Regions from separate parts of the Paenibacillus sp. LjRoot56 genome, predicted to be linked through region 2. Evidence: riboswitches for the same ligand, from Rfam matches in the RefSeq annotation. Region 2 holds a riboswitch; each other region holds the start of a gene.

Region 1 (4,062 bases), on a different contig from region 2:
ATACTGGGTAAGTTATCCAAATCGACCGCACTGCTAGATCCACATTGGCTATTATTTATGCCGTCAGTCTTCGGGGGCGCTATGTATGACGCATTTATGACAGCGCAAGATCATAATCGACTTTTTCTTCTGGAGCAGAAGCAATACTTAGCAGAAAAGTATCCACATTTTCCATTACGTTTGTTTGAGAAGGAGGATGACCCGCATGCTGATCATTAGTACTTTTGAGCACTCGATTGAAGTGGAGGAAGCACTAGCTGTACTTGAACAGATGGGTCTACCTCGTAATGAAATCATGACCGTCATGATGGATAACTATATGGACATACCCGATCATAATTACAATTCAAATCCGAATAAGAAAACGCTGGCCTTTGAGGTTGGCATGGCAACATCTACGGCATTCTCTGTCATAGGGATTAGTTTCGGCTTCATTCTGTATTTGGGGCCTATTATTTGGGGAGTTATTTGCGCCATTTGCGGATTTAATATTGGGTATTGGCTCACACGCATCATACAAACTAAGCTACTTAAACATGTTATACGGAAAAAAGAGCGATTACCTGAGCTGGTAGTCATTATTCAATGCCATGAGGAACGATTAAAAGAGGTACAGCATGTGTTGTGGGAATATCAAGCGCTATCCGTAGGCAAATTTTAAAATAGAACATATACAAGCTTGAGTATTCAAGCTTATTTTTGCTGAATTGCACAAATCTGAAAGAGGCTAATGGATGGATATCCACTAGCCTCTTTCTTTTTACTAACACGTGTAGTTTATTTCATTTTAGCTAAGTCATAATCAAACCATGTTCGCATCTCACCAGTAGTTAGATTCTCAATTGTGTTGTTACGATGTTTAATGAAAATGTTTCTATTTTTATCCAAATAATAATCTCCAAAAACATAGTCGGATAAACGTTTTGTTTCTAATTTCGTATTCAGTGTGTACAGCCCAGCCGTGTCTTGCACAGCATAATCCTTATTCGAAATGCCATTAAGTACGATATAGAGGCTTCCATTGGTAGAGGCAGGATTGGATAATGAAAGGTTTGTAATACCTAATGCATGGACATCCAATTCATGAAGCCGTTCATTTACCATGTGAAGAGTTCCTTCTTGGTCTAGCAAGCCAACGCGGGCACTACCCGAAATAAAGCCATTTCGACTAGGTAATTTAGCAGAAGCAATCCACACAGTACCGTCTGGGTTCGGGATGACGCGGTCAAGCTTTTGATTGAAGTCTTCGAGTCGTATCACGTTCCCATTTTGAATAAGAAATGTATACGTCGTACCATAATTGGGACCAATGGCGGCAATCGGCAAGGTCAAATTAATGGATAAGATTACTCGTTGATCGCCAGCAGGAAAAGCGGTGTACGTATGGACAGGTGCTCCCCAGGCTGCCGATTCCCATACATCGGAGTCTGTGAGTGTGTGTACTTTTACATTACCATAGTACAAATCGCGATCTTTACGCACTAACTCTACCGGTTTACCAGCAAATGGATGTGGAGATGTAGAAAGGCTTTTGACGAATTGATCTTGTTCTTCATTGTTTTTCCATTCGATTTGATAATTGCTTTTATCCATCTTAAGCATGGATTTTGTACGGTCCGCGGAAAGCAGGGAGTAGAAATATAGCGAACGATCATCGTCACCTATAATGGAATAGATGGCATTTTGCCCGCCAACAAGCGATAGCCCTTCATCATCACTCCATTGGATGTCTATCTGAAGAAGATCATGGACAAATCGCCAAGTCAAAGGCATATAAGTCACATCCTGATACGTTAGAAAAGGGTACGGCTCTGTTTTATTATTGATTTCTACTTGATTTATCGTGATGGGTACATCGGAAACTTGGACTAAATAACTGTTTGCATGACTTTTGGTTGTTAGATCCTGTTCAAGTGGGGTTTGACGAATTGACGGTGGAAAGTTCCGATTTGACCAAATCTGCAATCCATCGGATTCACTCCAGTTGTACTCAATGCCGAGTGTTTGGAAATTGTTCCACGTCATGGGTAGGTAAGTAATGTCTTTATATACCAGAAACGGGTATTGGCTATGGGCAATGTCCATGTCTTGACCATTGATTTGAATTGGAAAATAGGGTAGAGATGCCTTCACAGATACGCTTGCTGAAGCTTGCATTGGAAGTAACGGTAACAACCCGCACATCAATCCGAGTATGACAATCGAGCATTTTATGGCAATTTTCTTCAAACCTATCACCCTTTTCTAAGTTAGTATTGCTACTAATTAGACGCAGGATGCTGGGAAAAGTTGTATGAATGGAGGAGGGAATATCCAGATCGTGTTGCTGATGGTAAATTTTGAGTCATGATCTCATTGATTTCCCATGTTACAATCGTTGAGATCCAAGCTGGATCCAAAACTTAGAAGGCCGAAGCTTTTTTGAAGCACGGGGGAACCAATCTTTGGGGTGAAGTCGCGGTATGCGCGGCCGGGTGATTACTCTTTGATCCGAATCCGACAGCTAACCTCGCAGGCCACAAAAAGGAGAGGTTTATAGTGAAACGTTACAAGAAGCTTATTGTTACAGGAGCATTAGGTTTGACTGTCTTGATGGGGGCGAACGCAGCATTTGCTGCAACAGGAACACACACGGTAGTAGGCAACGATACCATGTGGCTAATCTCTAAGAAATATGGCGTCAGCCTTACATCGCTGATTAATGCCAATCCACAGGTAGCCAATCCGAACGTGATTTGGTCGGGCATGAAGCTCAACATTCCTGGAAGCACAGGTACAACTGTTGTGACGAAACCACAGGTTACGCCAGCACCTACAGTTACACCGACACCAACGCAATCCACTTTTGCTAGTCAAGTGGTTACCTTAGTAAACCAGGAGAGAACGAAGGCTGGATTGAAGCCTTTGACCAGCAATAGCGCACTTACCGCGATGGCGCTGGATAAAGCGAAAGATATGTACAATAACGGATATTTCGATCATACATCGCCGACTTACGGGTCACCTTTTGATATGATGAGCTCCTACGGCATTCATTATTCCTACGCGGGTGAAAATATCGCTAAGGGTCAGCAATCCCCTGCAGCCGTCATGACAGCATGGATGAACAGTACCGGTCACCGTCAAAACATTCTAAGTCCGAACTTCACACAAATAGGTGTTTCTTATTATAATGGTGAGTGGGTTCAGGAATTTATAAGTAATTAAAAGGTAAATGTGAATCGTGGCAGTCTCCCTTGGGAGGCTGTTTTTTTTGCATGATGTCGAAGGAGATAGGTCGTGTGTGTCGAATTGGAAATCAATTAAACGATTGGAGTGTTAAGTAAGATTAGAGAAAACGAGGAACTCAGTGACTTGGTAAAGACAAAGGAGTAGTGTCGTAGTGACTAGAATAAAAAAAATGACATTTTGGATAGTTACTGTTTTCTTTTATATCTGTTTGTTTTTACTTTATTGGATTTTCCTCACTGCGGATACGGCTTTATATGTAGGTAAATTAGTTAGTCAGATGGGCATAGAGTCAACCCAATCATTCGTTATTTTCTATTTCATTGTCGGAACAATACTTACTATCGCATTCTGTTTTTTAAATGTTTGGGCATATCGCAAGAAACGAGTGTTTTTCTGGTTATTGTTTATTTTACACGCTTATTATTTATATAAATTATATAGTATCGTCGCAGATCCGAACCCAATTAGAATCATTTAAAAAACTTGAAATTAAGTTCCCAAGAGGTGCCCATCATGATTAAAATACTAACTGAAATTGAAATTGAAGCATCCATTGATGTTTGCTTTGATATGGCAACGAATATTGATATCCATACGCAGACTGTGTGGCCACACACCAAGGAACGAGCGATAGCTGGAACAACAACTGGCATGATTCGTGAAGGGGATACGGTTACTTTTGAGGCAAGACATTTTTTAATTAGGCAAAAGCATACGTCACTCATATCGAATTATGTGCGACCTTATCGTTTTGTTGATGAAATGTTGCAGGGTACTTTCAAAAGTATGAGGCACGAACACGAATTCATTGATTTAGGTGATAGAACCTTG
Region 2 (4,062 bases):
CAGATGTGCACGGAACATAGCCATAGTATCCGGCTGTTCCTGTTCGGGTACCCACGTTGTGGTGTCCCAAATTTTGGATAGTTTAAGGGCGCGACTGCAGTGCACGAAGCATTCCTGCACCTCGACGCCAACAGCGGCGATCGGTGATTTCCCGTTAAGCTGCATAGTCGCAAGGAGCTCTTCATCATTTGTCAGCCAAGCGCGTCCGTTGACGCGGAGCACCGTCTCGACCCCAGGGATGATGAAGATAAGGCCCACCTGCGGGTTGGCGAGTAAATTATACATAGAATCTATGCGACGATTTCCGAGTCTTTCCGGATAAATCAAGCGGTGATTATCGAGAACGCGAACGAAGCCTGGGCTATCGCCGCGGGGGGAAACATCACACAATCCATTCGCACCCGATGTAGATAAGAAGAATAAAGATGATTTGGCGATGAACGCTTGGGCGTGTTCGTCAATTTGATTGATTACTTTATTTTGTACCGCAGGATGCGGCTCTCCAATCATATCTCTAATTTCATCAATGGATCGAACGATGCCGGGAAATGGGGGTGAAGTACGGGCTTGTATGTTGTCCATGCGTTCTTTTCCTTCCTCGAGGCCAAGGGGCCATTATTCAAAATACCAGAATTTATATGCGGAACATAATAATTTGGCTGTATTTCTTCATAAACACTGTGAGAAGTCCTTGAATGACGGCGTAGCCGTTTATTTTGTACGTTGTAGTATACGCCGATAGCCTCGTTCAAATGAATGAAGCCCTACAAACCGCTCTTACGAGCAAAGCTTGCAGGGCTTCATTCTGTGCCGAGAATATTACTTGGATTCAGCAGTTAGTTGATTGTAGATATCATCCCATAGAACACGTCTGGCTGATACGTACCGCTTCGCATAATAGGATTCGCTCAACTTATTCTTAACAACACCTTGATTAGTAGCGGAGTGAACGAATTCACCATTACCGAGGTACATCCCTACGTGAGAGATGCCGCTGCCATCTGTGTTGAAAAATACAAGATCGCCCTTACGAAGATCACTTTTGTCAACCCAGTAGCCTTCACCGTTTTGTGATTTAGAGCTGTGTGGAAGGTCGATGCCGAACTCGTCGAACAAGTAGGACGTGAAACCAGAGCAATCGAATCCTTTGGTTGTCGTTCCTGCCCATCTGTAAGGAGTTCCAACAAGCTCGTCTACCGCTTTATCCATATCGGATGCTGCGAAAACGCTTCCTACACTTACGCTCAAAAACAAAACAAGACTAAAAATAAGACCAACAACTTTCTTCAACTGCTTGTCTCCTTCCGGTGCCTACGAGGTTAGCTGGAGGGTTCGGTTGAAGGTTCCCTATGATCCCTGTCTTGCAAGATCAATTCACCCGGAGTGGTTCCCCCGTTTCCCCATAAACTGAGGAATTCGGCATGAAATATTTGGTTTTCTGATGCTAATTCTTTTATTTCGTCATAAAGTTTGAATTTCCTCTTTTATGGTTACATAATAGGCAAAAAATTAAGTGTAATTATTCAAAAAATAGACAAAAAAAACCCCTTTCTCAAAGAGAAGGGGAGAACGCTTAAGCTATTCGCTGTTTTGCTGGATATTAATTGGATATTTTGGCAGAAAGAAGCTGATATTGGGAAGAAATGCCCCAAATTTGGATGAAAATGTGGAAGAGAGGATACAGTTGGTAAATGATTAGGGCTACCAGTCCTGCCCATAGGTAAGTGGCAGTGATGGTGACCCCTGCCAAAAGTCCTGTGAACAGTAATAGGATAATGGCAAGTCCGATAATCGGGAGCGAATGTCGAAAGAAAGAGAAAATGGTAGATAGGATACCCAGCTTGGCCGCGATGGCGAATTGCACATGCATAAACAGAAGCTGCAGGAGAAAACCGTAGAGCATTAAACTGAGTATCCAAGGAAGAAGCTTGATAATGATCTGCTCGTAGGAGCTGCTATGCCCTAGAATATAAGTGGCTTTGGGAATAAGCCAGATGAGTGGGAAAAGCGTAAGTGCGATACGAATCAGATACACGAGCAGGAAGGGGAGCATGAGCTGCTTCATCCCGCGAAAGAAACGATATCCCGCATTCTGGTGAGCGTGAGTGAGTGAATAGTAGACGCCGCCATTTAAGAGAGGCGTCAGCAGCATGCGAGCACATAGTAGTATTGCAAGCCACCATAGATAGGAATAGCTGAGATCTGTTTTAATTAACTGAAACTGGCCCTCAGCTAGGAAAATCTGCAATGCCTGCTTGGGTTGCTCAGCGCCAGGGAACCGATGCATGAGGGGGACTAGAATACCTTGTACGAGCTTATACAGGAGAATACCCCAGCCCATCTGATATAGGAATAAAATGATCGTGGCAAAGGGCTGCGCCATGGCTGCCCGGAAGCCTGCTTTGATATAGGTGGCCAACGAGGGTTCCTCCTTAAAGTTTTCTTTAGAAAACTAGCATCGTAAGGATACGCTCAGAGTTTGTCATGAGACGTAAGCCAAGTCCTTACCAGGCGACTGAGCCAAATATGGCTTGCAGGAATTGAATAATACCGAGATTCCACCGAATTTGCCACTTCGTATTTAATTGCGTTTGATAGAAGTTGTTGATGTGCTTATTTTCGAGTATAAGTGTGTACTTAGGATCGACTCGCACCCAGTCGACAGGGGAGGCATGTGTTAATTTGAAGTCAATGCTTCCTTCCTTGCCATCCCATGTTTTATCTAGCGTCGTGCCGTCTGCGAAGTGGAACTGAATCGGCACTTCGGGTGAGTTGCCGCCAAGCTTAATGATGCGGACCGTGCTCTCATAAGTCTCGGATCCCTTGGTACCCTGAGGTTTTACATGGACACTTTCGACCGCGTAATCCATCATCAGATTGCCATAGACATACTGATTGAAGAAGTCATCCCAATCTGATTTACTAATCTCCTCCACGACCTGTTGGAAATCATTCGTAGACGGATGTTTAAACTGCCACTTTTGGAAATAGGATTTCATGATACGATCCATCGTCTTAGTGCCGACTTGCTGCTCAATTGCTTTGAGTACGAGCTTGCCACGCGTGTACACATTTTCAGCATATTGATCATGTCCTGTGTAAGCCCATGCATCTTTCTGAAGTCCATTTGGTGAGGTGATATAACTAGATTCGACAGGCAAATTAGGTGCATCACCGTATTCGGCTTCCATCACTTTATCCTCTGCATAAGAGGTGAAGCCTTCGTCGAGCCATGCTTCCTCGAATTCATTGCTGGCAACGAGCCCATAGAAAAATTGGTGACCGATCTCATGGACGACGACGCGTTCCAGTTCTAAGTCTGGATCTTTGTCGCTAGCTCCCCATGCGGTGACTAAGGTTGGATATTCCATGCCGCCGGCGCCATTCCCACCAGGAGGGGGGACGACGATGGAGAGGGTAGAGTACGGATACGTTCCGTACCACTGACTGTAACGGGATAGTGCTTTTTTGGCTGCATACATGTAACGATCTTTTAAATCTTGATGATTAGGATCCAGATACAGTTTAATTTTTACCCCTGGAACTTGTGGTGCAGAGAAGGGCTCTTCCACATAGACGAAATGAGGAGAGGCTGACCAGGCGAAGTCATGCACATCCTCGGCATAGAATTGGTATGTCTTCGTACCTTTGTCCGTCACAGCAGGTTTAACAGGAAATCCAGTCGCTGCCACAATGTAATTCGCAGGCACCTGGATTTTCACATCGTACATGCCGAAATCCGCATAGAACTCGGAATTTCCGTGGTATTGGTGGAGATCCCAGCCAGGCTCAGCCCGTCCCCTAGTTCCCTTGCGCTCATAGGCAGCAACCTTCGGAAACCATTGACCAGCCATAACGAAGTCACCGACATACCCCATTCTGGCAAAAGCTGCAGGCAGCTTAACAAGGAATTCGGTTGTGATGGTTACACTTTCCCCAGGTCCAACAGGCTTGGATAACGGTATTTTGAGCAGCGTGTGGTCATCCTTATTGCCGTCATCCGGTTGTACGAATGACATCCGCTTGGTGAGGTCATCACCCGTATCTGACTTCACGGAAAGC
Region 3 (4,062 bases), on a different contig from region 2:
TTCCAAATGAGACTTCTGAGGTGCGTCTATGAAATTGAAAACGTCGATGAAAGGCCATGTCTACGAATTTGGGAGCTTGAAAGAAGTGTTCGGTAAGGCAAATGAGGAGCGCTCTGGTGATGACTTGGCAGGTGTTAGTGCCTCTCATCTCAAGGAAAGAATTGCAGCAAAGGCCGTACTTGCCGATCTCCTCCTTACTGAGATTCGAAATAATCCCCTTTTACCTGCTGAAGAAGATGAGGTATCGCGGTTGATTGAGGAAAGTATAGATGAAACTGTCTATGCGTCTATTAGCCATTGGTCAGTTGCGGAGCTGCGCGAATACATCCTGCGGACGGAAACAAAGGGTGTTGAGCTGCTCCGAATATCCAAAGGACTCACGAGCGAGATGATTGCTGCTGTTGCCAAAATCATGACGAACCTGGATCTTATTCAAGCCGCATCGCGTATTGAAGTGCGGACAAGGTGTAATACGGAGATCGGACATAGAGGTACATTGAGCAGCCGAGCGCAGCCCAATCATCCGACCGATTCCTTGGAAGGCATGAAAGCTTCGCTATACGAGGCACTGAGCTATGGGATTGGGGATGCAGTTATTGGGATAAATCCGGTAACGGACCATCCGCAGACGACCAAAGCGCTGCTAGAAGCTGCGAAGGAGGTCATGGAGACGTGGCGCATCCCAACGCAGAACTGTGTCTTAGCCCATGTGACCACACAGATGGAAGCGATCAAGCAGGGGGCAAGGGCTGATCTTATATTCCAGAGCTTAGCGGGTACAGAGAAAGGCAATCGCGCTTTTGGCATTCATAAGGCGCTTCTCGATGAAGCGGATGCCGTGATTCATAGCATGGGCAGTGCAACGGGGCCGAATCGGTGGTATTTTGAAACGGGGCAGGGTTCGGAGCTATCTTCGGAAGCGCATCATGGCATAGACCAAGTGACGTTGGAAGCGAGATGCTACGGTTTAGCTAGAATCTACAAGCCTTTTCTGGTTAACACGGTGGTAGGTTTTATCGGTCCGGAGTACCTATACAATAGTAAGCAAGTTATACGCGCAGGCCTTGAGGATCATTTTATGGGCAAAATGCATGGTCTCCCGATGGGGGTTGATGTGTGCTATACCAATCATATGAATGCCGATCAAAATGATATGGATTCCTTAGCGGTTATGCTGGCTTCTGCTCATGTGAACTTCCTTATTGGAGTACCTATGGCGGATGACTGTATGCTCAACTATCAATCGCTCAGCTACCACGATATTGCTACTTTACGCGAGTTGTTTGGACGCACGCCAGCACCTGAATTTCGAGATTGGCTGCAGGACATGGGCCTATGGTTGAACGGCACGCTAAGTCCTTTAGCTGGTAATCCTAGGCTATTCTGGCGAGGAGGTGGGAAGCGTGGATGAATTCGCTAGGATGAAAGCACTAACTCCGGCACGCATTGGCGTTTCTAGATCAGGCACACGTCCCTTAACAAGCGAGTTACTTACTTTTCGATGGGACCATGCTAGCAGCGTGGATGCCGTGCAAAGTGAGGTGAGTTCTGCTCTCTTAGCAGAAATGGGGTGGTTCATCGCCGATTCTCGTGCAGAAACAAAGGATATGTATTTGAAGCGTCCACAGCTCGGGAGAGTATTGAAACCGGATAGCATGCAGGAGCTGCTTGCGAAATGTCAACGAGGACCGCAGGTGCAAATCGTGGTATCCGATGGATTAAGCGCAAATAGTATCGAAGCGAATATGCGTGACTTGTATCCTGCCCTGCTGGATTCCTTACGACTGCGAGGCTTATCGGCGGGAACGACGATTTATGTCAATAGAGGAAGGGTCGGCTGTATGGATGCCATCGGGGATCTACTGAATCCGGAATGTCTTGTGCTGCTTATCGGCGAGCGACCTGGTCTTGTGACAGCTGAGTCGTTAAGTGCGTACATGTGTTACAAGCCAAGAACGGGAAGAACGGATTCGGATCGGATGGTTATTTCGAACATTCATCGCGGTGGAACGCCTGCCATGGAAGCGGGTGCGTATATTGGGGGAATACTTGAAGAAATTTTGAAGCAGCGAACGAGTGGTATTGATTTTAAATGAAAAAAGCCCGCCTGCTAAAGCTTCGGAATGAGAAGCTTCAGCAGGCGGGGCTATTTTCTCAGGTGGGAGATAGTACTAGTAGAAAGTAGCAAGAATGATGACCAACAACACATAAAGAACAAGAATTAGCCCTACGGAACTTCCGTATCCTGGCGTTCCACCAACTACAGCTGACATAGTATCCCCTCCGGTTTTAAAGTAATGTGGGTTAAACACTATACAGCATATGTAGGTGGGAACCCTGTTGATTGGACATATGCCCTTATTCGATGGAACATTCACCTACAAAAAAAGCTGCACATGAGTAAGTTCTCATGGCAGCTTTCTTCTGATTTAGTTGGGGATTTGATACACTTTAATCTTCTGGAAGCCAAAGCTTTGTAATGATTTCCTTGAGCCTGGAATAAAGATGTCCATTCGATTTCCTTTAATGGATCCGCCCGTATCTGTTGCGTAGACGTACATGCCGCCTTTGGGAAGCCCGCTAAACGAATAGCCTTCAATATAAAGCTTCGTGCCAAGTGGAATAACGGAAGGATCAACAGCTACTGTGCCGATCGCTAGTGGATTGCCCATGTAATCAATGGCTCCATACCCGCCATTTTCAGAAGGATCTGCCGAATAAGCTGTAGATTCAAATACTTGATAATCAGGTGTATGGTGCGCGCCATCTTTACTTAAGATAGCTAGATTACTACTTGCATCCCACTGTACAGGTATGCCTGCGGCTGTGGAAAGGAAGCGAAGTGGCACATACACACGTCCATTTTGATACTGAGAAGCTCCGTCTAAGATGACCGTTGCATCATCAACGCTAGCTTCTTTTTGCCCTGAAACCAAGGTAATCGTATGATTGTCGTTATTTAGTGTTACCTTAATCTGATTACCATCTTTCTGCCAGTTCACCGTATATCCGAGCTTCTCCGTTACGAATCGAAGCGGGACTTGGGTCGTGTGGTTGCCATCCAGAAATGGCTGTGCATCAGGAAAATGGATCAGGTCATCATTGACTTGCACTTTCACGGCCATTTCAGCAGCTTGAGCGGGCGCTGTAAATGGGGAAAGAAAGCCTCCTGCCAAAACTGTTAATGAAACAGCAAGGCTAGTTAACCCTTTGGTAAGCTTATTCAATTGGTAATCCTCCTTCTTGAGCCTTCGAGGTTAGTTGACGGGTTCGGGAAGAAGGTTCTCCCTAGTCTGCTCCAAGCTGAAGCAAATATTCACCCCAAGTATTTCGTCCCCCGTACTAGTGCCTAATTTATGCACTAGACTCGGCTTCAAATATTTTAGCATCACTGGCATGCTTGGACAACGACCAATATATGGGTATGACAGTTCATACTAGACTTAGGTCTAGGTTCAAAAACGGTCGATAGTCGGTTTTAGACTCTCAGAAATTGAGCTACCATAAGAGTATGATGATGGATGAGGGGCGATTGAACATGAATAATAATAAGAATCGGGAAATTGATCCTACTAATATATTTGATCGTATTGGCAAAATGGCTGAAACCGTCTGGCACGAGACGATCGGCAAAACGAATCCAGGCACTTCTGACGACGGCGACCAGATCGCTCAGCTTGAGGAGCGCTATGAGGACGCGCTACAGGCAACGATTGCCTTGCGCAGTAACATCGCGCGAGCGGAAGAGATGGCGAAGCTGCGCGGCGAGCAGGCCGAGCTTGCGATGCGCGCTGGCGAAGAGGATCTCGCTCGGCTTGCCCTGCAAGAGAAGCTGCGCGAGGAAGCCGCGAGCGAGCACTACCGCGCGCAGTACGCGAGCAGCCAGGACTTGTGCCTGGCGCTCGCAGAGGAACTGCGCGGGCTGCGTGCGGGGCACGCAGCGGAGGATGTGCAGCCGCGCGGCGGGCTGCACGGTAAAGAGGCTCGCGACACGTGGCGCGAGCTGGAGGTCACCGGCCGCGAACTCGGCCGGGAGGCGTTGCAGGGGCTCCGCGTGGCGGG

What was found. Region 2 has a riboswitch for cyclic di-AMP ahead of ACSQ8O_RS03140 (C40 family peptidase). Riboswitches for the same ligand answer to the same signal wherever they lie in the genome.
Region 1: another riboswitch for cyclic di-AMP. It lies ahead of ACSQ8O_RS27625 (CAP domain-containing protein); the one in region 2 lies ahead of ACSQ8O_RS03140 (C40 family peptidase).
Region 3: another riboswitch for cyclic di-AMP. It lies ahead of ACSQ8O_RS22600 (stalk domain-containing protein); the one in region 2 lies ahead of ACSQ8O_RS03140 (C40 family peptidase).

What each region holds. Positions count from the first base shown of each region.
Region 1 is NZ_CAXURV020000004.1:419,123-423,184, reverse strand. Features, by position in the region: gene ACSQ8O_RS27640 (hypothetical protein) at 1-219, shown strand, start outside; gene ACSQ8O_RS27635 (hypothetical protein) at 206-661, shown strand; gene ACSQ8O_RS27630 (hypothetical protein) at 778-2,157, opposite strand; cyclic di-AMP (ydaO/yuaA leader) riboswitch at 2,399-2,533, shown strand; gene ACSQ8O_RS27625 (CAP domain-containing protein) at 2,539-3,207, shown strand; gene ACSQ8O_RS27620 (SRPBCC family protein) at 3,745-4,062, shown strand, end outside.
Region 2 is NZ_CAXURV020000001.1:709,301-713,362, forward strand. Features, by position in the region: gene ACSQ8O_RS03135 (MSMEG_1061 family FMN-dependent PPOX-type flavoprotein) at 1-582, opposite strand, end outside; gene ACSQ8O_RS03140 (C40 family peptidase) at 820-1,290, opposite strand; cyclic di-AMP (ydaO/yuaA leader) riboswitch at 1,294-1,432, opposite strand; gene ACSQ8O_RS03145 (hypothetical protein) at 1,601-2,419, opposite strand; gene ACSQ8O_RS03150 (M1 family metallopeptidase) at 2,505-4,062, opposite strand, start outside.
Region 3 is NZ_CAXURV020000003.1:796,940-801,001, reverse strand. Features, by position in the region: gene ACSQ8O_RS22620 (ethanolamine ammonia-lyase reactivating factor EutA) at 1-32, shown strand, start outside; gene ACSQ8O_RS22615 (ethanolamine ammonia-lyase subunit EutB) at 29-1,411, shown strand; gene eutC (ethanolamine ammonia-lyase subunit EutC) at 1,404-2,096, shown strand; gene ACSQ8O_RS22605 (YjcZ family sporulation protein) at 2,172-2,273, opposite strand; gene ACSQ8O_RS22600 (stalk domain-containing protein) at 2,430-3,227, opposite strand; cyclic di-AMP (ydaO/yuaA leader) riboswitch at 3,232-3,383, opposite strand; gene ACSQ8O_RS22595 (PspA/IM30 family protein) at 3,539-4,062, shown strand, end outside.